One region of the Gelria sp. Kuro-4 genome, then DNA from elsewhere that is predicted to be linked to it. Evidence: riboswitches for the same ligand, from Rfam matches in the RefSeq annotation. Region 1 holds a riboswitch; each other region holds the start of a gene.
What was found. Region 1 has a riboswitch for lysine ahead of K5554_RS03850 (YfcC family protein). Riboswitches for the same ligand answer to the same signal wherever they lie in the genome.
Positions count from the first base shown of each region.

Region 2: another riboswitch for lysine. It lies ahead of lysA (diaminopimelate decarboxylase); the one in region 1 lies ahead of K5554_RS03850 (YfcC family protein).
Region 3: another riboswitch for lysine. It lies ahead of K5554_RS02840 ((2Fe-2S)-binding protein); the one in region 1 lies ahead of K5554_RS03850 (YfcC family protein).
Region 4: another riboswitch for lysine. It lies ahead of K5554_RS04925 (APC family permease); the one in region 1 lies ahead of K5554_RS03850 (YfcC family protein).

Region 1 is NZ_AP024619.1:744,787-752,656, reverse strand. Features, by position in the region: gene K5554_RS03855 (M20 family metallopeptidase) at 1-563, opposite strand, end outside; gene K5554_RS03850 (YfcC family protein) at 632-2,050, opposite strand; lysine riboswitch at 2,129-2,314, opposite strand; gene K5554_RS03845 (amidohydrolase family protein) at 2,484-3,857, opposite strand; gene K5554_RS03840 (DMT family transporter) at 3,874-4,800, opposite strand; gene K5554_RS03835 (MFS transporter) at 4,839-6,224, opposite strand; gene K5554_RS03830 (transglycosylase domain-containing protein) at 6,370-7,870, shown strand, end outside.
Region 2 is NZ_AP024619.1:2,089,495-2,097,364, reverse strand. Features, by position in the region: gene K5554_RS10490 (spore germination protein) at 1-602, shown strand, start outside; gene K5554_RS10485 (acyl-CoA dehydratase activase-related protein) at 619-1,575, shown strand; gene K5554_RS10480 (acyl-CoA dehydratase activase-related protein) at 1,572-2,690, shown strand; gene K5554_RS10475 (acyl-CoA dehydratase activase) at 2,668-3,639, shown strand; lysine riboswitch at 3,728-3,911, shown strand; gene lysA (diaminopimelate decarboxylase) at 4,016-5,356, shown strand; gene K5554_RS10465 (site-2 protease family protein) at 5,524-6,168, shown strand; gene trpS (tryptophan--tRNA ligase) at 6,203-7,192, shown strand; gene K5554_RS10455 (ScpA family protein) at 7,203-7,870, shown strand, end outside.
Region 3 is NZ_AP024619.1:539,548-547,417, forward strand. Features, by position in the region: gene K5554_RS14380 (M23 family metallopeptidase) at 1-135, shown strand, start outside; gene K5554_RS02830 (polymer-forming cytoskeletal protein) at 229-654, shown strand; gene K5554_RS02835 (phosphoribosyltransferase) at 1,042-1,704, shown strand; lysine riboswitch at 1,790-1,975, shown strand; gene K5554_RS02840 ((2Fe-2S)-binding protein) at 2,099-2,416, shown strand; gene K5554_RS02845 (NAD(P)/FAD-dependent oxidoreductase) at 2,398-3,510, shown strand; gene K5554_RS02850 (4Fe-4S dicluster domain-containing protein) at 3,486-3,911, shown strand; gene K5554_RS02855 ((2Fe-2S)-binding protein) at 3,901-4,176, shown strand; gene K5554_RS02860 (FAD-binding oxidoreductase) at 4,173-5,375, shown strand; gene K5554_RS02865 (TRAP transporter large permease subunit) at 5,546-6,892, shown strand; gene K5554_RS02870 (aspartate/glutamate racemase family protein) at 6,932-7,678, shown strand; gene K5554_RS02875 (YkuS family protein) at 7,730-7,870, shown strand, end outside.
Region 4 is NZ_AP024619.1:973,633-981,502, reverse strand. Features, by position in the region: gene K5554_RS04940 (flavocytochrome c) at 407-1,849, shown strand; gene K5554_RS04935 (FMN-binding protein) at 1,869-2,213, shown strand; gene K5554_RS04930 (amidohydrolase) at 2,449-4,101, opposite strand; gene K5554_RS04925 (APC family permease) at 4,140-5,525, opposite strand; lysine riboswitch at 5,714-5,899, opposite strand; gene K5554_RS04920 (GntR family transcriptional regulator) at 6,125-6,790, shown strand; gene K5554_RS04915 (carbon-nitrogen family hydrolase) at 6,871-7,683, shown strand; gene K5554_RS04910 (DUF2848 family protein) at 7,702-7,870, shown strand, end outside.

The sequences.
Region 1 (7,870 bases):
GAGGCGGCATGCGCCGCCCGCCCGCGGAAGCGGAACTCCAGGGCGTCCATGGCCAGCGAGGGGGCGGTGAGCACGGTGCGGCCGGAGGGGTGGATCATCATGGCGGCATCGATGTCGCGGAAGGCCCCGCCGGCGGCCAGGGGCACCTTGGCGCCGTTCGTCTCCTCGGCCGGGGTACCGAAAACGTGGATGCCGCCCGGCAGAGCCGCAAGAAGCGGCGCCAGCGCCAGGGCCGCGCCCAGCGCCGCCGTGCCGATGATGTTGTGGCCGCAGGCGTGGCCCAGGCCCGGCAGGGCATCGTACTCCGCCAGGAAGGCCACCGCCGGGCGCGCCGCCCGGCCGGCCAGCACCGCGTGGAAGGCGGTGGGGATGCCGAAATACCCCCGTTCCACTGCGAAGCCGGCCGCCGCAAGTTCCCGCGACAGAAGGTCGAGGGCGAAGAACTCCTCCCCGCCCAGCTCCGGGTGGGCATGGATGGCAAGGCAGATCTCTGCCAGGCGCGGCTTCAGCCGCTCTACCTCCCCCCAGGCTTTTTGCTTGAGGGTGCGCAAGTCATTCTCCATTCTGCGACCTCCCGCTCCCGCGTTGCAGTTTTGAGAAAAACAGTGGAAAGTTGATACCTGACCCCGGGTTAGAAGGGGCCGTAGTGGGTAAGCTGGGCGATGGTCATGAAGGTCAGCCCGATGACGTACTGCATAGCGATGAGGGGGGCGACCCAGCGCAGCCACTTGGGCCAGGTAACACCGGCCAGGGCGAGGCCGGCCATGAAGTAGCCCGAGGTGGGGCTGTAGATGTTGGAGATGCCGTCGCCGAACTGGAGCGCCAGCACGGCGGTCTGGCGGGTGACCCCCACCAGGTCGGCCAGGGGCGCCATGATGGGCATGGACACGGCCGCCTGGCCGCTCCCCGAGGGTACCACGAAGTCCAGCACGCACTGGACGCCGTACATCCCCCAGGCGGTGAGGAGGCTGGGCAGACCGCTGATGGCGGTGGCCATGCCGTGGAGCAGGGTGTCCATGATGTGGCCGTCGGAGAGCACCACGAGCAGCGAGCGCGCCAGGCCCACGAGGAGGGCGCCGTAGGTCAGTTCTTTGGCGCCCTTGACGAATTCCTCCGCGATCTGGTCCGGACTGAGGCGTCCCGCCAGCCCGCCGAGGACGCCCATGGCCAGGAACAGCCCTGAGATCTGGGTGATATACCAGCCGAGCTCCACCACGCCGTAGACCAACGTCACCACCGAGGCCAGCAGCACCAGGAGCACCAACGAGTGCTGCGGCTTGAATTCCCGCACTTTATCCAGGCCCAGGTCCTGCTCTTTGGCGCGGTCTTCAGCGTAAGTGGAACTGAGGGTTGGGTTCGCCTTCACCCGGCCGGCGTACCAAAAGATGTAGCCCGCCGTCACCAGGACGAAACTAGCATACGCGGCCAGGCGCAGGCCCATACCCGAAAAGAGCGGCAGCTGGGCGATGCCCTGCGCCACGCCGACGGTGAAGGGGTTCATGAAGGCGGCGGAAAAACCGGCGTTGGCCCCGGCCAGCACGATGCCCGCCGCCGTCACCGAATCGAAGCCCAGGGCCAGCATCAGGGGCACAATGATCGGAATGAAAGCCAGGGTCTCCTCCGCCATGCCGAATATGGCCCCGCCGAGCGAAAAGAGGAGGACGAGGACGGGGATGGCCAGTCGCTCGTTGCCCTTGAGGGCGCGCGCCGCCGCTTCAATCCCGGCCTCGATGGCTCCGGTGGCATTGATGACGGAAAAAGAAGCCCCAACCACAAAAATAAAGAAGATGATATCCGCCGACTGCACCATGCCTTTGTGCACGGCTTGGAAGAGGCCGAAGAAGCCCACCGGGGCCCGCTCCACCACATGGAAAGAGTTCGGGTCGACCACCATGCGCCCGCGGGGGCCTTCCACCTGGTCGTAAGCTCCAGGGGTGACCACCCAGGTGGCTACGGCGGCGATGATGAGGATGGCAAAAAGCAGGACGTAAACGTGTGGGACATGGAGACGCCGGCGCCGCCGGGTCTGTCCCGTGCTATCGTTAGCCACGGCTTGTCCTCCTTCTGAAAAATAATAAGCAGCCTCGATGGCTGCAGGATAAACTGCTTCCACCCCTCCTTCCCCTTGCGGTGAGATAGCTCATCGCCGGCGGCTGGGGGACGCCTCCGGCGACAGTCCGGCGGGTCTTTCCCGCCGGCCCAGCTCGGGTGCCCGGCGCCGGCCCCCGGCTTCGGCGGCGGCCCCTTTCCCCGTCCCTCCTCGCTGCCCTGCTCTGGACGGCTACTCTTGACCAACCGCGCCTCTACCTCACCCCAGCGAAAGGCTGAGATGAGGCCCATATTGAGATTGAGCAAATCTTCACGGTGATGATACCACGCCCCCGCCCCCCTGTCAACCGCCTTCCCCGGGGTCAGGTATCAACTTATCAAAGTTTTTCTCAATACTGCGAAGGAGCGCCGCTGCCGGCGCATCGCCGGCCTGCTCACTGCTGCGGCGCGCGCAAGATGTGGCCGGGACGCGCGCCGGTGAGCCGGCCTTTTTCCACCACCGCCCGGCCGTTCACCAGGACCAGCTCGATGCCCTCCGGCGCGCGCGCCGGTTCGGCAAAGGTGGCCCGGTCCGCGAGCACCGCCGGGTCGAAGAGGACCAGGTCCGCCCAGGCGCCTTCCGTAAGGCGCCCGCGGTCCGTAAGGCCCAGGCGCCGAGCCGGGCCCAGGGTCATCTTATACAGGGCGTCGGCAAACGCCATTTTCCCTGCCCGCACGAAGCGCCCCAGCACGCGTGGGAAGGTGCCGGCGCTGCGCGGGTGGCCCTGCCCGCCGCGCAGCAGGGTATCGCTGCCCACCAGGACCAGCGGGTGCTTAAGGGCCAGGAGCACCTCATCGGCCCGCAACACGAAGGCCACCACCAGGGTCTCCGGGGCTTCCCGGCGCAGCTTTGCAAACAGGGCACGGTCACAGCGCCGCCCGGCGTAGGGCCCCTCCGCTACCTGAATGGCGCTGTAGTCGGCGCCCCAGCGGGCCAGGCAATCGCCGTCAAAGCCGGCCGCACCGATGAAGGTGCAGAAGGCGGCGTAAGGGTAGCAGTCGGCCAGCACGCGCTCGCCGCGGGCGGCCGCCGCTGCGATGAGTTCCAGCGCCGCCGGCATCATGCCGAAGGCGGCGCAGCTTCCGAGGTGGGAGATTTGAAAGGGCAGGCCCGTCGCCCGGCCCAGGTAGATCATCTCTTCGATGGAAGGGAGCGCCCGGTCGGCGTCGGAGCGAAAGTGCGCCGCCAAGAGGCGCGCTGGAAACTCGGTGGCCACCCGGGCCAGGGCGAGCAGCTCGTCGGTGGGTGCGCCCGGGGTGTACTCGATGCCAAAAGAGATGCCGACGGCCCCCGCCGCCAGCGCCGCCCGCGCCGCCTCGCGCAGGCGGGCGACTTCGCCCGCCGCAGCGGGCCGGTACTCGTCGCCGATGCCCAGCTCGTGGCGCAGCGCCGTATAACCGACGAAGGTGGCGTAGTTCACCAGGCTGCCTTGGCGCTCGAGCTGCGTAAGGTAAGTCCCGGTGTGGCCCGTGCCCAGGCCGCAGTTGCCGCCGACGGAGGTGGTAACCCCCATGCGCGCCTGGCAGGCGGCCACCTCTGAGCCGATGACCGCCGACGCCCCCTCGCCGCTCAGGGGATCCTCGTGCATGTGAAGGTCGATGAAGCCGGGCGCCAGCGTGAGCCCCCGCCCGTCGATAACGCGCCGGGCGGCCGGGACGCTCCTGCCGAGGGCGGCGATGCGCCCGCCAGCGATGCCCACCGCACCCACCCCGCTGAGCTCACCCGCCGGGTCGGCGAAGACCACGTTTTCAATGGCTAAATCCAGCATATCTGCACCTCCATGGTTACGCATCGACTGCGGCGCGTTTTTCCCCGGCACTGCCAGGTGCCCGCGTCACCAGCACCACGCCGGCGATGATGAAGAGCCCTCCGCCCAGGGTAGCGAGGTTCACCTGTTCGCCCAGCATGAGCGCCGAGAGGGCAAAGGACACCAGCGGCTGTAGGTACTGGAAGACGGCTACGCGGCTGGCCTCCACCTGGGAGAGCCCCCAGTACCAGAAGTAGTAGCCCCCTACGGAGCAGAAAGCCCCCAAGAAGGCCACGGCCAGCCAGCCGCCCGCTGTGAGGCGCGCTGCGGCCGGCAGCACCCCCAACGGAAGGGCCGCCGGATAGAACCAGAGCGTGCCCAGGAGGGTGATGTAAAAGGTGGTGATAAGCGGCGAGTAGCGGCGCATCATCTGTTTGCCCAGGATGGAAAAAAGCGCCCAGCAGAAGGCGTTGAGGACCATGAGCAGGTCCCCGGCCAGGCCGGCGCTGCCGAAGGAGAAGCGGAATGTGCCCCGGCTGATCACCGCAGCCACGCCGCCCATGGCCACGGCGATCCCCGCGATTTTCCGCGCGGTAAGGCGTTCACCCAACCAGAGGGCCGAAAGCACGGCCACAAAAAGCGGCGCAATGCCGATGAGGATCCCGGCATTGGAGGCCGTGGTAAGGCTGACGGCGGTGTACTGCACCATGAAGTAGGTGGTGACGCCGAGGAGGGCCAGAACGTTGAACATGATAAAGTCGCGCCCCGCCGGGCGCGGCAACCTCTCCCCCGTTCGCCGCAGGCCCAGCCCCATCACCGGCAAAAAGAGCAGGCTCGCCAGGGTGAAGCGCAGGGTGGCGAGGTTGATGGGGCTGATCTCCGCCAGGGCCAGTTTCGCCACGGGGAAAGAACCACCCCACACGGTGATGACGAAAAGAAGCGCCAGAACCACCTTGAGCGGCATAGGGCTCATAACCCCCTTCCCAGAGTTGGACCATGCTTTCAGGCCGTGGCGCCGGGCGGTGCCGGCGGCCGGCAGGCAGATTCTTGTAAAGGCAGGGCCGGCGCAATGTTCTCGGCCCGCGTCTCCGGCAGGCGTAAGGCGGCCGCGCACGCCGCCGTCACAGCCACCAGGCAAAGCAGGAAGCCCCAGCGAAAACCGGCCAGCGGGTAGAGGCGCACGCCGTTCGCCAGCTCCCCCTCCCAGGTGGCATCGAGAATGAGCCCCACCAGCGGCTGCAGGACTGCGGCGCCGAGAAACGAGCCGGTGTTGATGGTCCCAGTGGAGACCCCGGCGATGGCGTGCGGGCTTACTTCCTTGGCCACGCACATCACCAGCAGGTAGCCGCCCGAGCTCAGCCCGAGGAGGAAAAAGAGCACGCGCAGCAGCGGCAGGGGAAGCGGGCCCGGCCAGGCAACGAGCAGGGTCCACAGCGCCACCGTCAGGAGGGTGAAGCCGAGGAGCGGGGCCTTGCGGCGCCGCAGGCCATCGGAGATGATCCCCGTGAGGGGTCCCGCCAGCATCACGCCGACGGCCGTGCCCAGGGTATAAAGCGCCGCCTCGCCCCGGCTGAGGCTGTAAACCTGCATGAGGTAAGGTACGCCCCACATGGCGGAGATAACCATGAGCGAGCCGTTGAGACCAAAGGCGGCAATGAAAAGCGGCAGGGTGTACGGGCTTCTCCGCACGTAGCCCAGCGCCCGCATCAGGGAGATGCGGCCCCCCGGTGCCGTCGCCGGCGGGCGCCGCCCTGTTTCTCTGGCCTCGAGCTGGGCGATGGAAGGCAGGCCCATGTCCTGGGGCCGGTTGCGCACCACCAGCCAGCAGCCCGCCGCCACCAGGCTTCCCAGGACACCCACCGCCACAAAGGAGCTACGCCAGCCGATGGCCGCCACCGAGAGGGCCAGCGGCGCGGCCGCCAGGGCGTTACCGCTGTTGCCCACCAGGGAGGTGAGGCCGGTGATGGTGGCAAACTCGCGCGGCCGGAACCACTCGGTTTGAATCTTAAGAAGTGAAATGAAGACCACGGAAACGCCCAGGCCGACGAGGAACCGCCCCGCGAGGGCCACGCCCAGGTGCGGCGCCAGGCCGAACACAATGGAGCCTATCCCCGCCACCAGGGTACCGGCGCTGGCGGTGAGCCGGGGGCCCAACGTATCGGCCAGGGCGCCGCTGGGGATTTGCATCACGGTGTAGACATAAAAGTACACGGCCCCGAGATTCCCCAGGGCGGCGGCGCCGAGGTGGAACTCGGCCATCAGCTGATCGGCCACCACCGCCAGGGCGATGCGGTGAAAGAAAACAATAAGAAAGGAAAAAGCCAGCATCCCCCAGACCAGCCAGCGCCGGCGGAGGAGCCGCGCCTCCAAAGCCGTCCGGTTAACCATCGCTTCCCTTCTTTGCTTCGTTTTTTGCCGCACACGGTTTCTAATTTTCTTCGCCGGCCGGCGCCCATCTCCTGCCTGGTTCTGCTGTATAGGTTTTCCAGCAGAGGCAATACTAAGAAAAGATGAAGGAAAAGGGTTGATCCTTGTGCCCAAGCATGTACGAAGAACCAGCGTCACCCTGGTTAAGCTGGCGCTGGCCGCCGTTCTTGTCCTGGCGCTGGCGTTCGGCGCCTACGTCCTCTTTACTCCCCTACCGCAGGCGGCCGTCCCGCTGGCCAGCCGCTTGTTCGACATCCAGGGGCAGCAGGTGGCCAGCCTTTATACCCAGAACCGGGTGGACGTCCCGCTTACCGACATCGCACCGGATTTAAGGAACGCCGTCGTGGCGATAGAGGATTACCGTTTCTACGAACACTTCGGCGTAGACCCGGTAGCCGTCGCGCGCGCAGCCGTGCGCAACCTCAGGGCCGGGCGCGTGGTGGAAGGCGGCAGCACCATTACCCAGCAGCTGGCGAAAAACCTCTACCTGACGCCCGAGCGCACCTTCGAGCGCAAAATCCGCGAGCTGCTCTTAACCTTAAAGCTGGAGGCCCGCTACTCCAAAGAGCAGATCCTGCGCCTCTACCTCAATACCATTTATTTCGGCCACGGGGCTTACGGTGCCGAGGTGGCCGCCCAAACCTACTTCGGCAAGCACGCCCGCGACCTGACCCTGGGCGAGGCGGCGCTCCTGGCCGGCCTGCCCCGCAGCCCGGCCCGCTACTCGCCGTATATCGACCCGTCGGCCGCGCTGAAGCGCCGCAAGGTGGTACTGGAGCGCATGGCGGAGCTGGGTTACATCAGCGCCGAGCAGGCCCGGGCGGCGGAAAACGAGCCGCTCAGGCTTGTGGGGCTGAAGGCGCGTACCGGGCGGGCACCCTATTTTGTGGATTACGTGGTGCGGCAGCTGGAGCCGCGCTACGGCGCGGACGTTCTCAACAAGGGCGGTCTTAACATCTACACCACCCTGGACCTTACTGTGCAGGGAGCGGCCGAGGCCGCCTTCCGCCAGGGGCTGCCCGTCTCCTTCCGCGACGCGCGGGGCGTAACGCAGCCGCAGGGGGCGCTGGTGGCGCTGGACCCGAGGAGCGGCGCGATACGCGCGCTGATCGGCGGGCGGGACTTCAGCGAGACCCAGCTCAACCGGGCTGTGGCCCCGCGCCAGCCGGGCTCAGCCTTTAAGCCTTTTGTCTACCTGGCGGCGATGGAAAACGGCTACACAGCGGCCAGCACCTTCATGTGCGAACCCATCGCCCTGCCGGTGCCCGGCCAGCCGCCCTGGACGCCCACCGATTACGGCAGCCAGGACTACCACTTCCGCCCGCTGACGTTGCGCGAGGCGCTCACCATCTCGGACAACGTGGTCTCGGCACGGCTCAACTACGAGCTGGGCCCCGCTAAAGGGGTGGCGGTGGCCCACGACCTGGGTATTACAAGTCCCCTCACCCCGCACCTTTCCTCCGTGCTGGGGACCAACGAGGTGACCCCGCTGGAGATGGCGGCCGCCTTCTGCGCCTTCGCCAACGGGGGCAGGCGCGTGGAGCCGCTGGCGGTGCTGCGCGTGGAGGACCGCTACGGGCGGGTGCTGGAGGAAAACCGTCCCCGCC
Region 2 (7,870 bases), 1.3 Mb from region 1:
TCGGCGTGGCCGCGTCGCTCATCGTCACCCCGCTCTGGCTGCTCTTTGCCCTCCACCCCGAGGTTGTGCCTGCGGCCCTCAAGTTTATCGGGCCGCAGAAGCTGGGGAAGGTGCCCCTTTTCTTCCAGTTTGTCTTTGCGGAACTAGGCCTTGATCTTGTGCGCATGGCCGCCATTCACACGCCCAGCGCCCTGGCCACCGCCCTCGGCATCATCGCCGCCTTTATGATCGGCGACTTTGCGTCCAAGGTCGGGCTGGTTATACCCGAGGTGGTGGTGTACATGGCCATCGCCGCGGTGGGGACGTTCGCTACCCCCAGCTACGAGTTCGGCATGGCCGTCCGGCTCTGCCGGCTGGCACTGCTCATACTGGTGGGTGCCTGGGGAGGAACGGGGCTGGCCGCCGGTCTCATCGGACTCTTTATCCTCCTTACGGCTACCAAATCCTTTAATGTTCCCTACCTCTGGCCGCTCCTGCCCTGGGACGGTGCGGCCCTCTGGGATATTTTATTGCGCCGCCCCATCCCCGTGAAAAGGTTCCGGCCGCGGGCCCTGCATCCCCAGGACCCGGACCGGCTCCCGCCCCGCGCTGATAACACGTGAAGAGGTGAAGCTGAGAATGCGGCTGGGCATACCGCGCGCCCTGCTCTACTACCACTACCACCCGCTCTGGCTGACCTTTTGGCAGCGCCTGGGTGTGGAGGTGGTGACCTCCCCGCCCACCACCAAGGAGATCCTCAACCAGGGAGTCCTGGCGGCCGTCCCCGAGGCCTGCCTGCCGGTGAAGGTGTTCTACGGCCACACCCTCCAGCTGGTTCCCCGGGTGGATTATCTTTTCGTGCCGCGGCTGGTGAGCGCCGAGCCGGGAACCTACATCTGTCCTAAGCTCATGGGCCTGCCGGACATGCTGCGCCATGCCGGCCTGAAGCTCCCCCCGGTGCTCGGGCCCACGTTGAACGCCCGCCTGGGGCGCCGGGCCTGGGAGAACAGCCTGCTTAATACGGCCCGGGTGCTGGGCTTTACGGTTGCGGACGCCAGGGCCGCCTGGCGGGCGGCCGCCGGCGAACAGGCGCGTTACCTGGTGCGCCTGGGTGAGGGGAGGGCACCCCTGGAGGAGGAAGGCGTGGCCCCGGAAGCAGCGGCCGCACCGGTTAAGGGCACCCTCTTGGTGCTGGGACACCCTTACAACGTCTTCGACGAGTTTGTCAACATGGGACTCATCGCGCGCCTTAAGCGCCGGGGTTACCGCGTGCTTACCGCGGAGATGCTGCCCAGCCGGCTCATCGCCGCCGAGGCGGCACGGCTTCCCAAGTCGCTCTTTTGGAGCCTGGGCCGGCTCATCCTAGGCGCAGGCGGCCACTACCTGCGCGGGGGCGGTGTCGCCGGCATCATCCACGTGGTGTCCTTCGGCTGCGGCCCCGACTCCCTGGTGGGCGAGCTCCTGGAACGCCGCGCCCACCGCCGGGGACGCTTACCCTTTCTCCTTTTAACCCTGGATGAGCACACGGGTGAAGGCGGTTTGGTGACCCGCGTGGAGGCTTTCCTGGACATGATCGAATGGAGGGGCGCGTCGTGAAGGTGACTTTTCCTCATATGGGGCACATCTATATCCCGCTGCGCGCTTTTTTTACGGCCTTGGGGGTGGAGGTGGTGGTGCCTCCTCCGGTCAGCCGGGAGACGCTGAGCCTGGGGACGCGCTATGCACCGGAGTTCGCCTGTTTGCCGCTCAAGGTGAACGTGGGCAACTTCCTTGAGGCGGCCCGCAAAGGGGCGGATACCGTGGTGATGGCCGGCGGGGTGGGACCCTGCCGCTTCGGTTATTACGCCCAGGTGGAGCAGGAAATCTTGCGCGACCTGGGAGTAAATCTGCGCATGGTGGTGCTGGAGCCCCCGCAGGGCCACTGGCGGGAACTCTGGCAGGGCCTGCGCGACATCACCGGCGGGGCCGGCCTGCGGGAGATCTGGCGGGCCGGCCGGCTGGCCTGGCGCAAGCTGACCGTCCTGGACGAACTGGAACACGAGGTGCATCGGGCGCGGGCGCAGGAAGGTGAGCGCGGGGCCACCACCAGGGCGTGGCAAAGGATTCTCGACCAGGTGGATGAAGCCGGCAGCGTGCCGGAGGTGGAGGAGGCGGCCCGCCGGGGGAAGGTACTCCTTAAGGCTCTGCCTCGCCGGGAAGGCGAGGCCCCGCTGCGCATCGGGATCGTGGGCGAGATTTACACGGTGCTGGAGCCGGCCGTGAACCTGGAGTTGGAGCGCGTGCTGGGGGAAATGGGCGCTATCGTGGAGCGCTCCATCTACCTCAGCGACTGGGTGAAAACCAACTTGGTGCTACACTCCCTGCACCTCAGGGACGACCGGGAAGAGTACCGCCTGGCTGCGCCCTACCTGGGCCACTTTGTCGGCGGGCACGGCCTGGAAAGCATCAGCTGGACCGTGCGTTACGCCCGCGCCGGTTTTGACGGGGTTATTCAGCTGGCGCCGCTCACCTGCATGCCGGAAATAGTGGCGGAAAGCATCCTGCCCAAGGTGAGCCGGGATGTGGGTATTCCTGTCCTCACCTTTATGCTGGATGAGCATGCCAGTGAGGTAGGGGTGCGCACCCGGCTGGAGGCCTTCTGCGACCTCCTGTGCGCCCGGCGCCGGCAGAAAGAAGGAGGAACAGCGTTTGCAGGCGTATCTCGGCATTGACGTCGGTTCGGTGAGCACCAACCTGGTACTTTTAGACGAAGGGGGGGAAGTGCTCACCAGCCTTTACCTCAGGACCCGCGGCAATCCCATCCGGGCCGTGCAGGAGGGCCTGGCCTGCGTGGAGCGGGAAATCCCTGCGCGCCTCAGCATCGCCGGTGTTGGTACCACCGGCAGCGGGCGGCAGCTCGCGGCGGCCATGGTGGGCGCCGATGCGGTGAAAAACGAGATCACCGCTCATGCGGTGGCCGCCTTGAGCCAGGTCCCGGCCGTGCAGACGGTGCTGGAGATCGGGGGCCAGGATTCCAAGATCATCATCCTCCGCCACGGCGTGGTGGTGGACTTTGCCATGAATACCGTCTGCGCGGCCGGAACGGGTTCCTTTCTCGACCGCCAGGCGGCCCGGCTGGGCGTGCCCATCGAGGAGTTCGGCGGCCTGGCCGTGAAAGCCGCCAACCCGGTACGGATCGCCGGCCGCTGCGCTGTCTTTGCCGAGTCGGACATGATTCACAAGCAACAGCTGGGACACCCGGTGGAGGATATCGTGGCCGGGCTCTGCCAGGCCTTGGTGCGCAACTACCTGAACAACGTGGCTAAAGGGAAGGAAATCCGCTCCCCTATTCTTTTTCAGGGCGGCGTGGCGGCCAATGTGGGCATGCGCCGGGCCTTTGAAGAGGCGCTGGGCCGGGCGGTCACGGTACCGGCGCACCACGCGGTCATGGGGGCGCTGGGGGCCGCCCAGCTGGCCCGCCGGGCCGTGGCCGACGGCAGCCCTTCCCGCTTCCAGGGCTTTGACGTGAGCCGCTGGCGTTTTCAGGTGGCCAGCCGCTCCTGCAGCGGCTGCGCCAACCAGTGCGAGGTGGTGGAGATTCGTGCCGGCGACCGGGTGCTGGCGCGCTGGGGCGACCGCTGCGGCCGCTGGAGCCTCACCGGCGAGGCCGCCGGCAGGTAAAATGTATGTTACGGCGCCGCACGGCGTTGACAGCGGGGACAGGGGCGTGTTATGATAAGCGCAAACTTTTAGCACCTCATCTCGGCTGAGGTGGGGTAGAGGCGCGAGGGCCAAGAGTAACCCGCTCGAGCAGGGCAGCGAGGAAGGCGGGGGAAAGGGGCCGTCGCCGAAGCAGGGAAGAGGCGCCGGCTTCCCGGCTGGGCCCAGGCTGAACAAGTCTGGGACTGTCACCGGCGGTTTACCGTGGCTGCCGGTGGAGCGCTATCTCACGGAAAGGGGGTAGCCAGGGATGAGAGTGTCCCGTTCCGCTAAAGGCCGCTTTCTCGTTTAGTTTTACTCCCCAGCGGAGGGTTAAACAAGCGAGGAGGCGGACGTAATGAAGCTTATGGGGACGGCCCGGATAAACGGGCAAGGGTATCTGGAGATCGGCGGTGTGCCTGTACCGGACCTGGCAGCGCGGTACGGCACCCCGCTTTATGTCATGGATGAAGAGCTCATCCGCGCCAACTGCCGCAGCTGGCGCAAGGCGGCGCAGGCGAACTTCCCCCGGGCCGAGGTGGCCTACGCCTGCAAGGCCTTTTGCACCCTGGCCATGTGCCGCCTGGCCGAGGAAGAGGAACTGGCCCTGGATGTGGTCTCCGGCGGCGAGCTCTACACGGCGCTGACGGCGGGCTTTCCGGCGGGACGCATTTACTTCAACGGCAACAATAAGAGCCCGGCCGAGCTGGAGCAAGCAGTGCGGGCGCGGGTGGGGCGCATCATCGTCGATAACTTTTACGAGCTCGACCTCCTGGAAGAAGTGGCGGCACGGCTGCACCAGCGGGTGAGTGTTCTCCTCCGGGTCTCGCCCGGGATTGAGGCGCACACCCACGCTTACGTTCAGACCGGCCAACTGGATTCCAAATTCGGCTTTACGCTGGAAAACGGTCAGGCGCTTACGGCAGTGGAGGAGGCTCTAACGAAGAGCCGCCTGGATCTTAGAGGGTTGCACTGTCACATCGGTTCGCAAATCTTTGCCCTTGATGGCTACGTTAAAGCGGCCCAGGTGATGATCGATTTTCTTGGCGAAGTGAGGCGCCTCACCGGCCTTACCTTCGAGGAATTGGACCTGGGCGGAGGGCTGGGGGTGTACTACAGCGACGACGATGCCCCGGTGAGCCCGGCCGCCTGTATCGATACCATCGCGGCGGCCCTCAAGGCTTACTGTCAGGAGAAGCGCTTTCCCCTGCCGAAGGTGATCTTCGAGCCCGGCCGTTCCATCGTCGGCCCGGCGGGAACTGCTGTCTACCGGGTAGGGGCGCGCAAGGAAATCCCGGGCGTGCGCACCTACGTCGCCGTGGACGGTGGTATGGCCGATAACCCGCGCCCGGCCCTCTATGGGTCGCGCTACAGCGCCCTGGTGGCCAACAAGGCGAATCACCTGCCGGCCGAGGTGGTGACCATTGCCGGCAAGTGCTGTGAGTCGGGCGATGTACTCATCCAAGACATTAACCTGCCGCGGCTGGAGCCGGGCGACCTCATCGCCGTCTTTACGGCCGGGGCCTATCAGTATTCCATGGCCAGCAACTACAACCGCCTGGCCCGCCCGGCGGTGGTCTTTGTCCGCGATGGCCGGGCCTCTGTGGTGGTCCAGCGGGAAAGCCTGGCGGACCTGGTGCGCAACGACCGCATTCCCGCCGCGTGGCGTGAGCAGGAGTCTTTGCGGGCGGTGCGCTGAAACGAATGCGCAAGCCAGACGGGGACCGGCCCCGTTCTGGCTTTTTTTCGCCCCTTGGTTGTGCTATAATTTCCCTTAAGTGGCACGCCGGGAAAGGCGCCGGCGCGCAGGCGATGAAGCGCGACTGGACCGGCCGGGCCGCGGGACAAAGAGGAAGGAAGGTACGTATGTGGCTTGCCCGCGACATGATCTTTCGCATTCCGGCCCTGCTGCTGGCGCTGACGGTACATGAGTATGCCCATGCGAAGGTGGCGGATGCGCTGGGTGATCCCACGCCCCGCGCTTACGGGCGGCTGACGCTTAATCCGCTGGCTCACCTGGACCCTTTAGGGCTCTTAATGCTCTGGCTGGTGCGCTTCGGCTGGGCCAAGCCGGTTCCGATAAACCCCAATTACCTGCGGCCGCGCCGGGCCGGCCTGATCCTCGTCTCCCTGGCTGGAGCGGGGGCCAACGTCCTGACGGCGCTTGTCCTCTTAATTCTCCTTAAGCTGCAGGTGCTGCTCTTCAACGAAGGCCTGGCCAGCATTGTGGAGCTGGCCATGTGGTATAATATTTTTCTGGCTGTCTTTAACTTAATACCGATTCCGCCTCTGGACGGCTCAAAGGTGCTGGCGGAGCTGCTGCCGCGCCGCACAGCCTATGAGCTGGCGCGCTGGGAGCCGTACGGCCCGGTAATCCTTATCGTGCTCCTTTACCTGGGCCTGACCAGCATAATCCTCTTACCGCTTGCCTCCTGGTTGTACCAGGTTTTGTACAGCGTGACCGACCTTATTGTGTTTGGCTTCCTGTATCGTATCCTGCTGCGCTTTTGAAGCAGCCAAATCTCTACGCGAAGGGATGAGAGGGATGAAAGGTCGTGTTCTCAACGGCATGCGCCCGACGGGGCGACTCCACCTGGGCAATTACCTGGGCTCTGTGGTCAACATGGTGGAGCTGCAAAAGGATTACGAGTGTTACTTCACCATCGTTGATTGGCACGCCTTGACGACAGGCTATGAGGATACAGCTGAGCTGCAGGATAACATTCTGAACATCGCCATCGACTGGCTGAGCGCCGGGATTGACCCGGAGAAGAGCACCGTATTTGTTCAGTCCAACGTGAAGGAACATGGCGAACTGCACCTACTCTTTTCCATGGTCACCCCGCTCTCCTGGCTCGAGCGGGTGCCGACGTACAAGGAACAGCTCAAGCAGCTGGAAGGCCGCAACATCGCCACCTACGGTTTCTTGGGTTATCCGGTGCTGATGGCCGCCGACATCCTTGTTTACAAGGCCGACACGGTTCCGGTGGGTGAGGACCAGCTGCCCCACCTGGAGATCGCCCGGGAGATTGCCCGGCGTTTCAACTTCCTCTACCAGAAACAGGTCTTTCCCGAGCCCCAGGCTAAGCTTACCAAGTTCGCGTTGCTGCCCGGTATCGACGGCCGCAAGATGAGCAAGAGCTACGGCAACGAGATCCGCATGTCGGACTCGCCGGAGGAAATCCGCGCCAAGGTGGCGCAGATGGTCACCGACCCTGAGCGCATCAAAAAGACCGATCCCGGGCACCCGGAGGTTTGCGTCCCTTACCAGTTCTACAAGGCCTTCAGCGCTGCCACCCACGAAGCGGTGGCAAAGGAGTGCAAGAGCGCCGGCATCGGCTGCGTGGCATGCAAGCGGCGGCTGGCCGATGTGATCGCCGAGCGGATGGCGCCCATTCATGAACGGCGCCAGCAGCTTGCGGCTCACCCGGACGACGTGCGCGATATCCTCCGGGAAGGGGCACGGCGGGCGCGCCTGGTGGCGGCCCGTACCGTCGAGGAAGCCCGGGAAGCCATGAACCTGCGCGACCTTTAGGTTTAGGTACGTGGCCGTGGCGTACGAGGTTAGGCTGGAGAACTTCAGCGGGCCGTTCGACCTCCTCTGCCACTTAATCGAAGCCCGGGAACTTGACATCTGCACTATCTCCTTGGCTGCGGTGGTGGACCAGTATTTGGCGTACGTGGAGGCGGCCGCCGGCCAGACCGACCTGGATGCCATCGGGGAGTTTCTGGTGATGGCGGCCCGCCTCCTGGTGCTGAAGGCCCGCATGCTGCTGCCGGCGACCGAAGCGCCGCCGGAGGAGGATGAAGAGGAAAGCCCTGAGCAGCTGGTGGACCACCTGCGTGAGTACAAGGCTTTCCGGGATGCAGCGCGGGAGCTGGCCCGCCGCCTGAGTGAGGAGACGAACTTTTTCCCTTCACCGGGCCTTGGCGCCGCGGAGCTGGGCGAGGCCCGGGCCGAGCGGCCGGAGCTGAAGCTTGACCCGGAGGTGCTTTCAGCCGCCTGGGCCCGTGTGGCCCCGCTCTTCAAGCCGCCGGCTCCGGTCACCATCATCCCTGATACGCCCACGGTTCAGGAGGAGCTTAAGCGGCTCCTCAGGCGCCTGCGGCAGGTGCCGACGATGGAGTTCCGGCGTTACCTGGGCCGGAGGGCGCGCCCGGGCCGCGTAGTGCCGGCTTTTCTGGCCCTCTTGGAGCTTTGGCACCGCGAGCG
Region 3 (7,870 bases), 210 kb from region 1:
CGCGCCGGTCAAACCGTAAAACGGGGCGAGGTCATCGCTTACGTGGGCAACACCGGGCGCAGCACCGGGCCGCACGTTCACTACGAGGTCATTTACCAGGGCCGCAAGGAAAACCCGCTGGACTTCCTGCTGTAACGGAAGACACCCTCTGCTCCCCGGCGCGGGAGGCCGGGGGCGGTGGTTCCGGCGCTTCCCCGGGCTGGAGGGCCGAAGGAGGATGCACGCTGCATGTTTGCTGTAAAAAAGAAGGACGAGATCAATTACGACCAGGTGGATACCATCCTGGGGCGGGGCACCGAGTTTAAAGGCAACATCACGGCGCACGGTACGCTGCGCATCGAGGGCCGGGTGGAAGGTGACATCGCCGTAAAGGGCGATGTCGTCATCAGCGAAAGCGGGCGCGCCACCGCCAACATCAAGGCCCGCCATGCGACCGTGGCCGGGGAGGTGGAGGGGGAACTCGACCTGGAGGGCCGCCTTGAAATCACGGCTACCGGCAAGGTGCGGGGCAAGATCCATGTGACCAACCTAGCGGTAAGCGATGGCGGGTTCTTTCTCGGCACCTGCGAGATGCGCGGGGCGGAAGAAGGCGCCCGCAAGAGCACGGCGGCGGCTCCCGAAATGGAGAACGCCTTCGCTAACGCCTCCTCTTAAGAGGGAAAGGCATCAGACCACGCGGCCCGAGCCCATGGCCCGTGAGGTGGAAGTTTCGCCTGCAGCGTAAGTTTGTCTTGACACGTGTGATCAACGGGGCAAAGAAACGGCCCCGTGGATGTCGCCTTCATAGTGGATTCTGCCGCCGGCCGCGGTCGCGCCCGGCGTTGAGGTCTTCACGGACCAGAAGGTGAAAGCGCCGGCGGAACGCCCCCTTCCCGTGGAAGCGGCAGGGGAACTTGGGGACAACGCCCGTTCCTGGTTGAAACCGAAGAGCATATCCCCGGCGGCGGCCGCGTGAGGGCCGCCGGCCGTACATAACGCGTTTTCTGTCCGCCCATACTGGTAAGGACGACGTACGAGCAGAACGACAGGTAGGGGTGGCTCATGTTCAGCGACCGCCGCGCAGCCGGCGAACAGCTGGCCGTCGCTCTCGCCGAGGTGGCGAAGCCGGATCCGCTCATCCTGGCCGTTCCACGGGGCGGGGTGCCGGTGGCCTTCCCCGTGTGGCGGCGCCTGGGCGGCGACCTCGACATCATCCAACCGCGCAAAATAGGCAGCCCCTTTAATCCCGAGCTGGCCATCGGCGCCGTGGCCCCCGACGGTACCGAGCTCAGGGACGCTGCCCTCATTGCCCGTCTGGGCGTCGGCGAGGATTACCTGCGGCGCGAAGCGGCGCGCCAGGCGGCCGAGGCTGCGCGCCGCCTGCGCTTTTACCGCGGTGACCGTCCCCCGCCCCGTGTCGGCGGCCGGCATGTCATCCTCGTGGATGACGGCGTGGCCACCGGGATCACAGACCTGTTGGCCTTGCGTCTTCTGCGCCGGGACGGGCCGGCCAGCCTTACTCTGGCCGTCCCCGTGGGCCCCGCCGAGAGCATTGCGCGCCTTCGGGCTGTGGCCGATGAGGTGCTCTGCCTCGAGGAGCCGCCCGCCTTTCAGGCTGTGGGGGAGTACTACGCCGCTTTCCCACCGGTAAGTGACGACGAGGTGATCCGTCTCCTTAAGGCCGCCTGGGAAGACCCCGGCTCGCTCCCCGGGAATCCCCCTTGACACCCCCGGATAATGAGCGGTAAGATATGAATTAAAAGAATAGTTGCCTCATCTCAGTCCTTGCTTGCGACGCGCTGTAGCGCTGAGGTGGGGTAGAGGCGCGGCAGGCCATGAGTAGCCGCCCAGAGCAGGGCAGCGGAGAAGGGCGGGGAAAGGGGCCGCCGCCGAAGCCGGGCGACCGCTCCAGGCGCCTGAGCTGGGTCGGCAGTTAAGAGCTGCCGGACTGTCACCTGCGGCCACCCCGGACCGCAGGTGGTGAGCTATCTCACAGCTGGGGAGGGAGAGATGGGCTCAAGCGCCTATACGGCCAGGCCTGTCTGCCTGGCTGTTTTTGCGTCTTTACGGCGGGAACCCCCCCGCGCGGAGCGCAGAAATGGTAAAGGGGGAGGAAGAGTTGCGCATAGAAGAACACCCCATCCTGGGCCCGCTGCCCGCGGCCCCGGTGGTTTGGATTGAGGTGGACGGCAAAAAGGTACCGGCCCGCGCCGGCGAACCCATCGCCGCCGCGCTTTTCGCCGCAGGCATCCGCGCCTTCCGCACCACCAAGCGGCGCGGCGAGCCGCGCGGCCCCTTCTGCGGCATCGGGCGCTGCACCGACTGCGTGATGACGGTGGACGGCGTCCCCAACGTCCGTACCTGCGTCACCCCGGTTCGGGCGGGCATGAAGGTGGAGACGCAAAGGGGGCTGGGGCAGTGGCCGGAGCGGAAGTGACGGAGGTGGCCGTGGTGGGCGGCGGGCCCGCCGGGCTGTCGGCGGCCCTGGCCGCCCGCCGAGCCGGAGCGGACGTGGTGCTTATCGACGAAAACGCCGTGCCCGGCGGGCAGCTGCGCAAACAGATCCATAAATTTTTCGGTTCCCGGGCGCACCATGCCGGGGTGCGCGGCTTCCGCATCGCGGCCGAGTTGGGGGCCGCCTGCAGGGCCCAGGGCGTGGCCTTGTGGATGGATACAGTGGCCTACGGCCTTTTTGACCACACCCTGGGCGTGGCCCGGGAGGGTACCACCTCCACCCTTACGGCGCGTTCCATTGTACTGGCCACCGGCGCCGGCGAAAACGCCCTGGCCTTTCCCGGCTGCACCCTGCCCGGGGTGATGGGCGCCGGGGCGGTGCAGACGTTCGTGAACCTCCACCGCGTGCTGCCGGGGCGGCGGGCGCTTATGGTGGGGGCCGGCAACGTCGGGCTGATCGTTTCTTACCAGCTCCTGCAGGCGGGGGCTGAGGTGCTGGGAGTGGTGGAGGCGGCGCCGCACATCGGCGGCTACGCCGTCCATGCGGCGAAGCTCCGGCGCGCGGGCGTTCCCATCTGGACGCGGCACACGGTGCTGGCTGCCGCCGGCGGCCGAGAGCTCGAGGCGGTCACCATTGCGGCCCTGGATGACAACGGGCGGCCGGTGCGGGGCAGCGAACAGACGTTTGCGGTGGACCTCATCTGCCTGGCGGTAGGCTTAACTCCGCTCACGGAGCTGGCGTGGCAGGCCGGGTGCCGCTTTGCATACTCCGGCCCCCTGGGCGGGCATGTACCGCTCCACAACGCCGACATGGAAACCACCGTACCCGGCCTCTTTGTCGCCGGGGATGCGGCCGGCGTAGAGGAGGCCTCCACGGCCCTGGAGGAGGGGTGCCTGGCCGGCCTGGCGGCGGCGGCCTTCGCCGGCCGGGGCGGCCCGGAGCTGGAAGCGGAAAAGGAAGCGGCGCGCCGCAGGCTCGAAGCCCTGCGCAGCGGGCCCTTCGGCGGCGGGCGCCGGCGCGCCCAGGAGGAAATCGTGAAAGGGTGGCTCAAATGCAGCGGCGGCCGGTGGCAGTGATCGAGTGTCCCGAGGAGATTCCCTGCAACCCTTGCGAGACGGCCTGTCCCCAGGGGGCCATCCAGGTGGGCGAGCCTATCACGGCCCGCCCGCGCCTGGACCCAGCCAAGTGCAGCGGCTGCGGCCTGTGCGTCGCCGCCTGCCCGGGCCTGGCCATTTTCCTGGTGAAGGAAGAGGGCGAGGCGGCCGAGGTGACCTTCCCCTACGAGTTCCTGCCGCTGCCTAAGGTGGGCGCTGTGGTGACCGCCGTAGACCGTGAAGGCAGGGCGGTGGCGGCCGCTCCCGTGACGGCGGTGCGCCAGGTGCGCACCTCGGACGGCACCTGGCTGGTTACCCTGGCCGTACCCAGTGCCCTGGCCGCGGAAGTGCGGGGGATGAGGAGGCTGAGCGATGAGAAATGACGACGATGTGATCATCTGCCGCTGCGAGGAGGTAACCAAGGGCGACATCCGGCGTGCCATCCGCGCCGGAGCGACCACGGTGAAAGCCATCAAAAAATTCACCCGGGCCGGCATGGGCCTCTGCCAGGGATGCACCTGCCGTCGCCTGATCATCCAGCTTCTCGCCCAGGAGACAGGCCAGAGCCCGGCCCAGATCCCCCCCGGCACTTACCGCCCGCCGACGCGCCCGCTGATGCTGGCCGGCCTGAAGGGGGAGAAGGCATGAAGGCTCCGGATGTGGTGGTGGTGGGCGGCGGCGTTATTGGCACCGCCGTCACCTACTACCTGGCCAAGCAGGGCGCGGATGTTCTTCTTGTGGAGCGGGCGGAACTGGGCGCCGAGACGTCTTCCGCCTGCGACGGCTTTGTGATCCTCCAGTCGAAAAGCCCGGGGGTACACCTGTCGCTGGCCCTGGCGTCCGCGGAGCTGTATCGGGGCCTGGCGGACGAGCTGGAGTGGGATATTGAGTACAACAACTGCGGCGGGCTCATCGTCATTGAGCGCGAAGAAGAACTTCCGGCCATGCGCACCTTTATGGCCAAGCAACAGGCCATCGGCTTGGACGTGCGCCTCCTTTCCGGCGACGAGGCCCGCCGCTTGGAACCCGCCCTGGCACCGCACATCGTGGGTGCCACCTACAGCCCCCAGGACAGCCAGGTGAATCCCTTGCAGGTGGTGCTGGGGTTCGCTCAGGCCGCAGCGCGGCTGGGGGCGACGCTGCGCCAGGGGACGCCGCTCGAGAGGCTGCGCCGCGCCGGCGGGCGCCTCAGCGCCGTGGTGGCGGGGGGAGAAGAGATCGCCGCGGGGGCGGTGGTGTTCGCCACGGGCGTTTTCACCCCGCAGCTCGTCGCCCCGCTCGGCTTGGAGCTGCCGCTGCGGCCGCGCCGCGGCCAGCTGGTGGTAACGGAGCCGGCTCCGCCCTTGGTGCACCACATTTTCCTCTGTGCCCGCTACATCGCCGCCAAGTACCACCCGGAGCTGCTGGCGGCGGCGGAGGACGAGGCGCTGCGCCTGGGGGTGGGGCTGGCCCTGGAGCAAACGCAGAGCGGGGGCTTTCTCATCGGCAGCACGCGGGAATTTGTGGATTGGGATAAGGGGACCACGCCGCTCGGCATCAGGGCAGTCGTCCGCCACGCCACCCGTATCATGCCGGCGCTGGCGAGGCTCCACGCCGTCCGCACTTTTGCCGGGCTCCGCCCGTACACCCCCGACGGCCTGCCCTTCCTCGGCAAAGCGCCGGGGTGGGAGAATCTCTACATTGCGGCGGGGCACGAGGGTGACGGGATCGCCCTGGCCCCCATCACCGGCCGGCTGCTGGCGGAGCTCATCCTCAGCGGCCGAACGTCGTTTCCCCTGGCCGAGTTCGCCGTGGACCGCTTTGCCCGCGGCAAAGACCAGGGCGGGCAGCTGAAGGTCACGCCTTGAGCACCCAGCCGACGAAAGAAGATACTCTTTCGGCGCCGGTGATGCAGCGAAAGTTGTATCGCCCGTCGTTCGCGATCGGGGTCGGATCTCGCGCCCGACGGGAGAACCCTTTGTGCCGCCCGCACTTTTTATTCAAACGAGACCTGCAGTGGCGAGGAGGTGGTTGGCCCGTGTTGAGCGTCCTCATCCCGGTGGCGGCCCTGTTCCTGATTATCCTGATACCCCTTCCCAAAATCGGCGGGGAAGTGCGCCTGGGGCTTCTCACCGCCGCCTTCCTGGCTTTCCTCTTCGGCGGCGTGGCCCCGGGCGCGGCCCTCCTGGCGGCCATCGACGGCATCGACCGCATCGCCTGGGTGATCGGCCTTTCCATCTTCGGGAGCATTTATGCCCAGTCCCAGGTTAGCCTCGGCACCATGGACACTGTGCTCAACACCTTCCGCGCCCTCTTCGGCCGCTCGCCCAAGGGGCTCATCGCGGCGGTGCTCCTCACCCTGGTGCTGGCGGGGTCCCTCCTGGGTGACGCCATCGCCGCCGTCACGGTCATCGGGGTGCTGGTGGTGCTCTCCCTGGCGGAGCTGGGCCTCAGCCCCGAGGAGACAAGTGTCATCATCCTCCTGGGCGGTATCCTCGGTTCCATCATGCCGCCCATCACCCAGGCCTTCTTTCTAGCCGCCGGCCTGGTAGGTACGCCGGTCGACCCGGTGGTGAACACCGGCTACGTAACCGTGAGCCTCGGCGTCATCGTGGGCCTCTTCACCGTCTGGCGCTACGTGCGCATCAAAGAATTGCCCGCCGAGCTTATCCCGGACCGGACGGCCGGCCGGATTCTGGCGCAGGAATGGCTGCGCCTTTTGCCCCTCGCCGTCCTGGCGGGCATTGTCGTGCTGCGGTCCGGCTTCAAGGTGGAACTGCTTAAGGTGCTGGACCCGCTGCTTCCTTTCGCGGGAGTCCCCATCGCCAAGGCTCTGACCAACCGCATCATCCAGGCCATCATCGTGGCCACCCTGGTGGCCTTCACCTTCCGGCGCGTGCGCCGCGACGCGGGGACCATCTTCCGCAAGGGTCTGGCCGCCGTCTCTAAAACCGTACAGATCCAGCTCTGCGCCGGCGTCATGATCGGTGCCTTTTACGCCTCGGGCATGATCGACCAGGTGGTGGCCTTCACCAAGGGCCTCACACCGGCGGCGCTTAAGCTGGGCGGCGGCGCAGCCATGCTCCTCCTGGGCATGCTCACCGGGTCGCAGACCACCGCGCAAAACACGCTGGTGCCCTTTCTAGGTCCCATCCTCACTCAAAACCTGGGTGTCGCCCCGGCCAAGGCGGCGCTCGGCGCGGCCCACCTGGCCATGGCCGGGCAGTCCATGCCGCCGGTGTGCCTGACCACCTTTGTGGTGGTAGGGATTGTCGGCGGTATCCTGGCCAAGAAGGTGGACCCGGTGCGGGTGATGCTGATGGCCCTCCCGGTTACCCTCTACTTCGCCCTGACGGGCCTGGCGGCCTGGTTCCAGCTGTTCTAGCCGGCGGGCCGGCGCGCGGCAGGCGAAAGGAGAAGCGGCATGGCACTGATTGAGGGCGGTTACACCAACTACGGCCAGGTCCTGGGAATCATCATGCTGGATACGCGTTTCCCGCGCCTCCCGGGCGATGTGGGCAACGCCGCCACCTTCCCATTTCCGGTGCGTTACCAGGTGGTTAAGGGTGCCTCACCGCTTAAGGTGGTTGAAGAGGCGGACCCGGCCCTGCTCACGCCCTTCATCGCGGCGGCGCAGGAACTTGAGGCCGCTGGGGTGCGCACCATCACCACGAGCTGCGGCTTTCTTGCCCTTTGGCAGGCGGAGCTTGCCGCCAGTGTGAAGGTCCCGCTCTTTACATCGAGCCTGCTGCAGGTGCCGCTGGCCTGGCGCCTCACCGGCGGGCGGCCGGTAGGCATCATCACCGCCCACGCACCGAGCCTCTCACCGCGCCACCTGGCCGCGGTGGGTGCAGAAGAAGTGCCGCACGTGATCTACGGGCTGGAGGAGGCCCCGGAGTTCACCCGCACGTTTATTCGGGGCGAAGCAACGCTGGATCCGGCGGCTGTCGAAAACGAGGTGCGCCACGCCGCCCGCCGGTTGGCTTCCGCTCACCCGGAGATCGGCTCCATCGTCCTCGAGTGCACCAACCTGCCGCCCTTTGCACGCGCGGTGCAGGAGGAAAGCCGCCTTCCCGTGTTCGATATCGTGAGCCTGTGCCACCTGGTGGCGCGCGCCGGCGCGTGCTCTACCTACCCTCCCTTCGCCGGGTGGGCGGCTGTTTCCGGATAAAGCCGCGGGAGCGCGGAAAAGCTATCAGCAAGAACTGCGGGAGGTGGCTGTGTGGCAGAGAGGATCGCCGTCGAGGCCGGGCTGGACTACGTCAAAAAGTACCTGACCCGGCAAGGGTACGACGTGGTGGATCTCAGCGGCAGACAGGAAGACGCCGCGGCCGTGGTGATAAGCGGGCAGGATGACTCCTTC
Region 4 (7,870 bases), 230 kb from region 1:
TTTTGAAGTGCCTGGATGTGAACTGACTATGGTGGAGATTGTGAGGAAAGGTCGTTGGGCACTCACAAAGCACAGCACGTCACCTGTTACTCCGGCGCGGGGCGAGCGATCGTGAGGAATGCGCAGCTCTCTATTGCCTGGCAGGGTATGATATTGATTTGTCAAACATTTGATATAAGGCTGTTTTTCCAGCAGGAATCTCCGCCTTGATAACGAATACACAAGAAGAAAAGGAGGTGCAGATACCAGACCTATCTAGGCGCAACAAGGGATGGCAGTGTTTCGAAGCGGCAGGCTGAGGGAGGGTCTTTATCGCCGTAGGTCTAACAATGAGGTATAAGATGTAGTTAAGTTTTTCACAATGATCTCGTAAACCAGTACACAGCATTTCAAGGAGGAGACCCAGTTGAGGAATAAGCTGTTTAGAGCCCTCTCATTCGCCCTGGCTGTCTTTCTTACACTTGGGCTCACCGGTTGTGAAACAAGCAAGGACTCCGGGCAGTCTTCTGCAGGAGGCTCCGGTAAAGACTACGATGTGGTAGTTGTCGGGGCCGGCCTGGGCGGCCTCACAAGTGCCGTCGCGGCAGCCGAGAACGGCGCCAAAGTTGCGCTGCTCGAGAAGCTGGCCTTCGCGGGCGGTAACTCCATTCTCTCAACAGGAATCTTCTATGTGGGGAATACTTCGATTCAGCGCAATGCGGGGATTAAGGACTCAGCTGAAGCCTTCTACAAGGACGCTATGGACAAAAGCGGAGGCAGGCGCGACCCTGAACAGGTGCGCATGATCGCCGAACGTGGCGGTGAGACAATTGACTGGCTCATGTCTTTGGGCGTCAAGTTCTCCGATAAGGTGACCCCCGTTATGGGGAGCTCGGCGCCCCGAGCGCACCAAGCGCTTCCAGACGCATCGGGGCCGATCTCGGCCCTGGTGAAGGCGGCAGAGAGCAAGGGAGTTGAAATCTTTTACGAAACCCCGGCCGTCGCCCTTATTACAGACGGCAACGGTAAGGTCACCGGTGTGGAAGCGAAGAACAAAGAAGGGCAAGTTCTTAAGTTCAACGCTAAGAACGTAGTCCTGGCAGTAGGCGGCTTTGCAGCCGATCCGGAACGTTTGGCGAAGTACACACCCGCGGCCAAAGGTGTTATTTATGCGGGCAGCCCCGGCACAACCGGGGAGATGCTTGATGAAGCGCTTAAGCTGGGAGCCGACACGGTAGACCTGGACGTGCCTTGGCTCACTCCCACGGTTGAAGTGGACAAGAAGCAACTTATCACGTCGTTGGTTCTTTCCAAGGGTGCCATCTTGGTGAATTCTCAGGGCCGACGCTTTTCCGACGAAACGGCATCTTACGCCGAAACCGCCCAGAAGGTACTGGAACTGGGTGAGCCTTTCGTCTACGAGGTCTTCGACAGCCGGGTCAAGGAGCTTGTCTATAAGGTACCGGAATACATCAAGAAGGGCATGGTCACCGAGGCCGCAACCTTGGACGAACTGGCCGAGAAAATGGGCGTTCCCGCTGACAACCTGAAGGCCACCGTTGCAGAGTATAATAAGGCGGTCAGAAAGGAACAGCCGGATCGGTTCGGGCGGGAAATCTTCGTTGAGGAACTAAAAACGGCTCCTTTCTACTTCATCAAGGTCAAGACAGGTACGATCATGACCCCGGGCGGCCTTAAGATCAATGCCGCCTGCCAGGTACTGAATAAGGACGGCTCTGTTATTCCGGGCCTCTATGCTGTGGGTGAAACGACCGGCGGTTACCGGGCCTACGGCTACATCGGCGGTGATTCACTGACACATGCGGCCGTCACCGGCAAGGTCGCGGGAACCAATGCGGCAAAAGAGTAAAAGGGTGGGAATCAAAGCAATGAAAAGATTAGCAGCGGCAGTAAGTTCGGCATTGGTCCTAATGTTGATCACTTCCGGTTGCGCTCCGGCAGCGAAGTGGAAAGACGGCACCTACAGCGGCAGCGGTAAAGGAATGGGCGGCCCGATCGCCGTTACAGTAAAGGTCGAGAAGGGTAGAATCACGGCCGTGGACGTCACCCAGCACCAAGAAACACCGGGCATCAGCGATTCCGCCATCGCCAAGATTCCTCAGCTCATTGTTGAGAAACAATCCACCGATGTGGAAGCGGTGAGCGGGGCCACGTACACCAGCAACGGGATCAAAGAAGCTGTCCAGAACGCTTTGAGCCAAGCCAAGAAATAGGCCTTCCTTTGCAGTTCCAACCTTCACCCCGTATCGTTTACGCCAGGCACAGGCGCGGGTCAAGCAGCCGTACTTCACCGGCGCCTGTGCCTGCAGTCCAAGAAGAAAAGCCGAGGACCTGTCCCGCAGTGGGGGCAGGTCCTTACGCTTGGAGGAAACCGGGAAGTCCAACACCGAAAACGGGAGAACCGTTTCCCGGCCAAGGGGTTTCTTAGGAATCTGCCGGAACGCGCTCCTAAGACCGCCGGTACACCACCCGCCCGGCAGAGATGGTGAGGCGCACGTCGTTGGCCAGGGCGGTTTCTTCCGGGGCGGCCAGGTAGTCGCCGGCGAAGGCGGTGAGGTCGGCCAGGTAGCCGGGGGCGAGGCGGCCGCGCTCGCCCTCGGCGCGGGCCACGTAGGCCGCACCCTCAGTGAAGAGGCCGAGGGCCGTAAGGGGCGCCAGCTTCTCCGCAGGCTGCCAGCCGCCCGCCGGGTTCCCGGCCGGGTCGGTGCGGGCGATGGCGGCGTGCAGGCCAAGAAGCGGGTCGAGCGGTTCCACCGGGCAGTCGGAGCCGCCGGCCAGGTGTAGACCCCTCGCCAGCATGGACTTCCAGGCGTAGCTGGTGCGCGCCCGCTCCTTCCCCACCCGGCTTTCCACCATGGGCCAGTCGGAGGCGACGAAGCGCGGCTGCACGTCCCCGGCTACGCCCAGCGCCCGCATCTTCTCCCAAAGGGCGGGGTTCATGATCTGGCAGTGCACCAGGCGATGGCGCGCGTCCGGTCGCGGGTACCTGGCCTGGGCCGCTTCAACGGCCTCGAGCGCCAGGCGCGCCGCCCGGTCGCCGATCACGTGGACAGCCACCTGAAAGCCGGCCCGATGCGCCAGGGTCACCATTTCTCTAAGCTCTTCCGCGGCGAAATTCATCAACCCCCGCTCGCCCGGCGCATCGCTGTACGGCTCCTCCAGCGCTGCCGTGCGGGCTCCTAGAGAGCCGTCAGAGACGATCTTGATGGGTCCCAGGCTGATCAGCTCCGAAGGGGACTGCCAGTCCTGCGCCGCCGCCAGCACGTCCTTCAGTTCCCCCAGGGAGCCCACGAGGAGCGCCATCCGGATGCGCAGGGGGAGTCTGCCGCCCTCGGCCAGGGCGGTGTAGGCCGCCGCAGCGCGCGCAAAGCCGCCGGCCGAGCCTAAGTCGTCTGAGTGGGCCTCGGTGAGCCCGGCTTGAGCGGCACGCGCCGTGGCCAGCGCCAGGGCCTCCTCCAGGTCGGCCGGCCCGGCGGCCGGAATGGCCCGCTGCACCAGCCCGATGGCTCCCAGCTCAAAGACAATGCCGGTGAGCTCGCCGCCCTCGCCCCGCTGCAGCCGGCCGCCCTCGGGATCGGGGGTGGCCGCCGTGAGCCCGGCCGCCTCGAGGCCCCGGCGGTTGAGGAGGGCGGCATGGCCGCAGATGCGCGAAAGCAGCATGGGGTTTTCCGGCGCGATGCCGTCGAGATCTTCCTTCCGCGGCAGGCGCCCCTCAGCCAGGAGGTTCTGGTCCCAGCCGCGTCCCAGCACCCAGCGGCCGGGCTTGATCTTGCGCTGCGCTACAAAGTCGGCCACGCGCCGGCGCAGCTCTCCCACCGAGCGCACCCCGCCCAGGTCCACCTGGTTCAACGCGAAGCCGTAGTGCAGCAGGTGCAGATGGGTATCGGTAAGCCCGGGGACCACCGTCAGGCCCTGCGCATCGATAACCTCCGTCTGGGGTCCCAGGTAGGCCTTAAGTTCGCTTTCCGTGCCCACGGCCAGCACGCGGTTCCCCCGGACGGCCACCGCCTCAACTTCCGGCTGCTCCGGCACCAGGGTGAGCACGCGCCCGCCGCGCAAGACTAAGTCTGCTTCCATAAGGAGGGGCGCCGACCCGGCCAACGCCCCCAACACCTCCTTGCACAAATTCTCTTCATTGCTCATTCGTGCCCTGAGGCAACGCCCTCCGCCGCCAGGCGTGCCTCGCGCCGCGCCTGGGCCGTCTTAAACCAGTAGTAGGCCGGCACGCCCAGGGCCGGGATCACCAGGCCGAAAAGCGAGGAACGCGGATCCTCTTTGAGACAATTGATCAAAAGGAAAAGCGAGGTGAGCACGGAGAGGACCGGCACCACCGGGTACCCCCAAACTTTATAGGGCCGCGGCAGGTCGGGATACTTCTTGCGCAGGATGAAGATCGAAACGATGGTGAGGGTGTAGAACACCCAGCCGGCGAATACCACCATGGTGGTGAGCTGCTGGAAGGTTCCGGTGTAAAGAAGGATGATCGCTACAACCGCCGAGGCGATAAGCGATGGGATGGGCGTGCGGTAGCGCGGGTGCACTTCGGTAAAGAGCGGGAAGAAGAGCCCGTCTTTTGCCATGGCGTAGTACATGCGCGGGAATACCAGCACGCAGCCGTTGGTGGAGCCGAAGATGGAGATGAGTGCGCCCAGGGTTACCAGGGAAGCCCCCCAGGGGCCGAAGATGAGTTTGGCCGCCGCGGCCGCCGGCTTGGCGTCCTCGGCAATGGCAGCCGCAGGAAGCACTTTGAGGAGCGCGAAGTTGAAAAGAACGTAAATCGCCGTAACGCCGCCGATGGCGATGAGCAGGGCCAGCGGCAGGTTGCGCTGCGGGTTCTTGATTTCCTCAGCGATGGTGTTGACGTTGCTCCAGCCCTCGTAAGCCCAGAGCGAGGCGATGAGGGCCATGCCGAAGGAGCTTATGAGGCCCGCGCCGCCGGGGAAGACCGTCATGGTGTTGCCGGCAGAGCCGAAGATAAGGCCCGCAGCGATGATGATGACGATGGGCAGCAGCTTCGCCACCATGAGGACGTTTTGCACCTGCCCGCCCAGCTTAACGCCCAGGGCGTTGATGATAGTAAGGAAAATGATGGTGCCGATGGCGAGCATCTTGATGCCAAAGGGGCTGAGGGGCACAACGGCGCTGAAATAGGTGGCGAAGGCCACCGCCAGGGCGCTGATGGAACCGGACGCCGAGACAAAGAAGGCCGTCCAGCCCTGGAGGAAGCCAAAGAGCGGCCCGTACGCCTCGCGCAGGTAAACATAGGCGCCGCCCGCCCGCGGGATGGAGGCGCCCAGCTCGGCGTAACAGAGACCGGCCAGCAGCGTAATAATGCCGCCCGCCAGCCAAGCGAGGAGCGCCAGCCCCGGTGCCAATTGCGAGCGCTGCAGCACAAAGGAACCCAGGAAGAAAATGCCGGAGCCGATCATGATGCCGCCGATGATGGAAACGCCTTCCCAGAGGCCCAACTCCCGCTTGAGCTCCGTGTCCAAGCTGGCAAGCTCGGCAATCTTGGCATTGCTCATGGTTTTCCCTCCCTCAAATCCTCTTAAACCAGTGTTTTGGTGTCGGCCCCGCTTCCGAGGTGGCGTTCCTTCGGGGTTGCCCTTGCCTGGGCCGCGCGGCAGGCGCCGCCGGCAAAATGGGTAAAACAAAAGCCAGGCAGACAGGCCCGGCCCTGAAGGCGCGTACAGCCCATCCCTCCTTTCCCCTGCGGTGAGATAGCTCACCACCGCCGGCCCGGGGAAGCCGGCGGTGACAGTCCGGCAGTTCTTAACTGCCGACCCAGCTCGGGGTTCCGGTGCGGCACCCCGGCTTCGGCGGCGGCCCCTTTCCCCACCCCTCGTCGCTGCCCTGCTCCGGGTGGCTACTCTTGACCTGCCGCGCCTCTACCTCACCTCAGCGGTGCCCAGCACCCGAAGGACTGAGATGAGGCATTGATATTATATTTGTTCATTATGATAACCCCTTAAAGAACAACCGTCAAGAGAAAATAGGGATTTTCTGGTGGATACCGGGTTAAGTTTTGTACCTTAAAAAGCAGGGTTTTCCCGTAACTGTGGCGAATACCAATTTACATATACACATTGTATACAGGTTGTATGGGGAGGTGGAGGGATAGGTTATGGGCCAAGACCCTGCTTACCGTTCGTCTAAAGAAAAGGCCTATAAGCTCATCAAGCAGGCCATAATCACCCGGGCTTTCGCCCCTGGTCAGTTTTTAAGTGAAAATGAACTCTCTAATTCATTCGGCGTCAGCCGGACGCCCATTCGTGAAGCCCTGCAGGCCTTGGAGGTTGAAGGTTTCGTAACGCTCATCCCGCACAAAGGAGCGCAAGTGGCCGAGATTTCCCTGAAAGACTTGGATGAAGTGTACGAACTAAGGTTGGTGCTGGAGCGCTTGGCCGGGCAGAAGCTGATCGAGCGCAGCAACGAAATCTGCCTGCAGCAAATGACCGACGTCCTGGGTGTGCAGACAGAGCTGGCGCAACGGCACCAGTCGGTGGAATTCATCGCGGCCGACCGGGAGTTTCACCTGGCCCTGGTGCGCGCAGCCGGCAATGAACGCCTCTACCGCTTTTACGACAGTTTGCGCGATCACCTGTTGCGCCTCGGGCTGGAAGCCATCCAGACACCTGGTCGCATGGCCCAAGTACTGGTTGAGCACCAGGCCATTCTTGCCGGGTTGAAGGAGGGGTCGTACGCCAAGTTCAACGATGCCATAACGGCTCACCTGAGTATCACCAAGCTGGCGGTGGGCAAGAACCTGCCGAACCTGTGGCGCCCCTAGCGCCGTGCCCGCTTGCCCGCTGCTTGCCAAACTACGCTGAAAAGACGCTGTTTACTGCGCTTGTAAGGAGGAGTGAGGGTATGTCACAACTGAGAGTCAGCGTGATCCAGATGCAGGTCGAGTTGGGTGAGAAAGAGCGCAACCTGGCGCACGCCGCTGAGCTGATCGCGCGCGCGGCCAAGGACGAACCGGATGTGCTTCTGCTCCCGGAGACATTCAACGTGGGCTTCTTCCCCACTGACTTGGCGGCCCATGCCGACGCCGCCGAAGAAGGAGAGAGCCGCCAGCTGCTGTCCGGGCTGGCGCGCGAGCACCGGGTGAACATTGTCGGCGGTTCGGTGGTACGCTTCGGCCTGGACGGCGAGGTGCGCAACACCACCTACGTTTTTAACCGCGTGGGGCAGGAGGTGGCTCGCTACGACAAGATTCATCTCTTCTCCCCCTCGGGGGAAAAGGACCGGTTCGCCGCCGGGACCACCCCTTCGCTCTTCACCCTGGAGGGCATTTCTCTGGCCAGCATCATCTGCTACGACCTGCGCTTTCCTGAACTTGTGCGTGGCCTGGCCCTGGCCGGTGCCCAGGTGCTCTTTGTCCCGGCGGAGTGGCCGCACCCGCGGGTGGAGCACTGGCGCACGCTCTTACGAGCCCGGGCCATCGAGAACCAGTTCTTTGTGGTCGCCTGCAACGCCTGCGGGCCGGTAGGCAACCTGGTCAACTCCGGTCACTCCGCGGTCATCGACCCCTGGGGCGAGGTCCTGGTGGAAGCAGGAGAAGAGGAGGTGATCCTGAGCGTCAACCTGAACCTGGACAGCGTCGCAGAGGTGCGCCGCCGCATCGCTGTCTTTGCCGACCGCCGGCCGGAAGTGTATGCTCCCGCACCGCAATGCAAGTAAACGAGCAGGAGGAACAACATGCAGCAATTATCCTTTACCATCGCACGGCCGCAGCGCCCACCGGAAACCATCGTCTACCCGGTAAGCCTGATCCTGTGTCTCGGTTTCGCCGGCCGGGATCAAGACAAGGTACGCGAACATATCCGTGAACTGGAAGCAATCGGCGTTGAATGTCCGGCCAAAACAC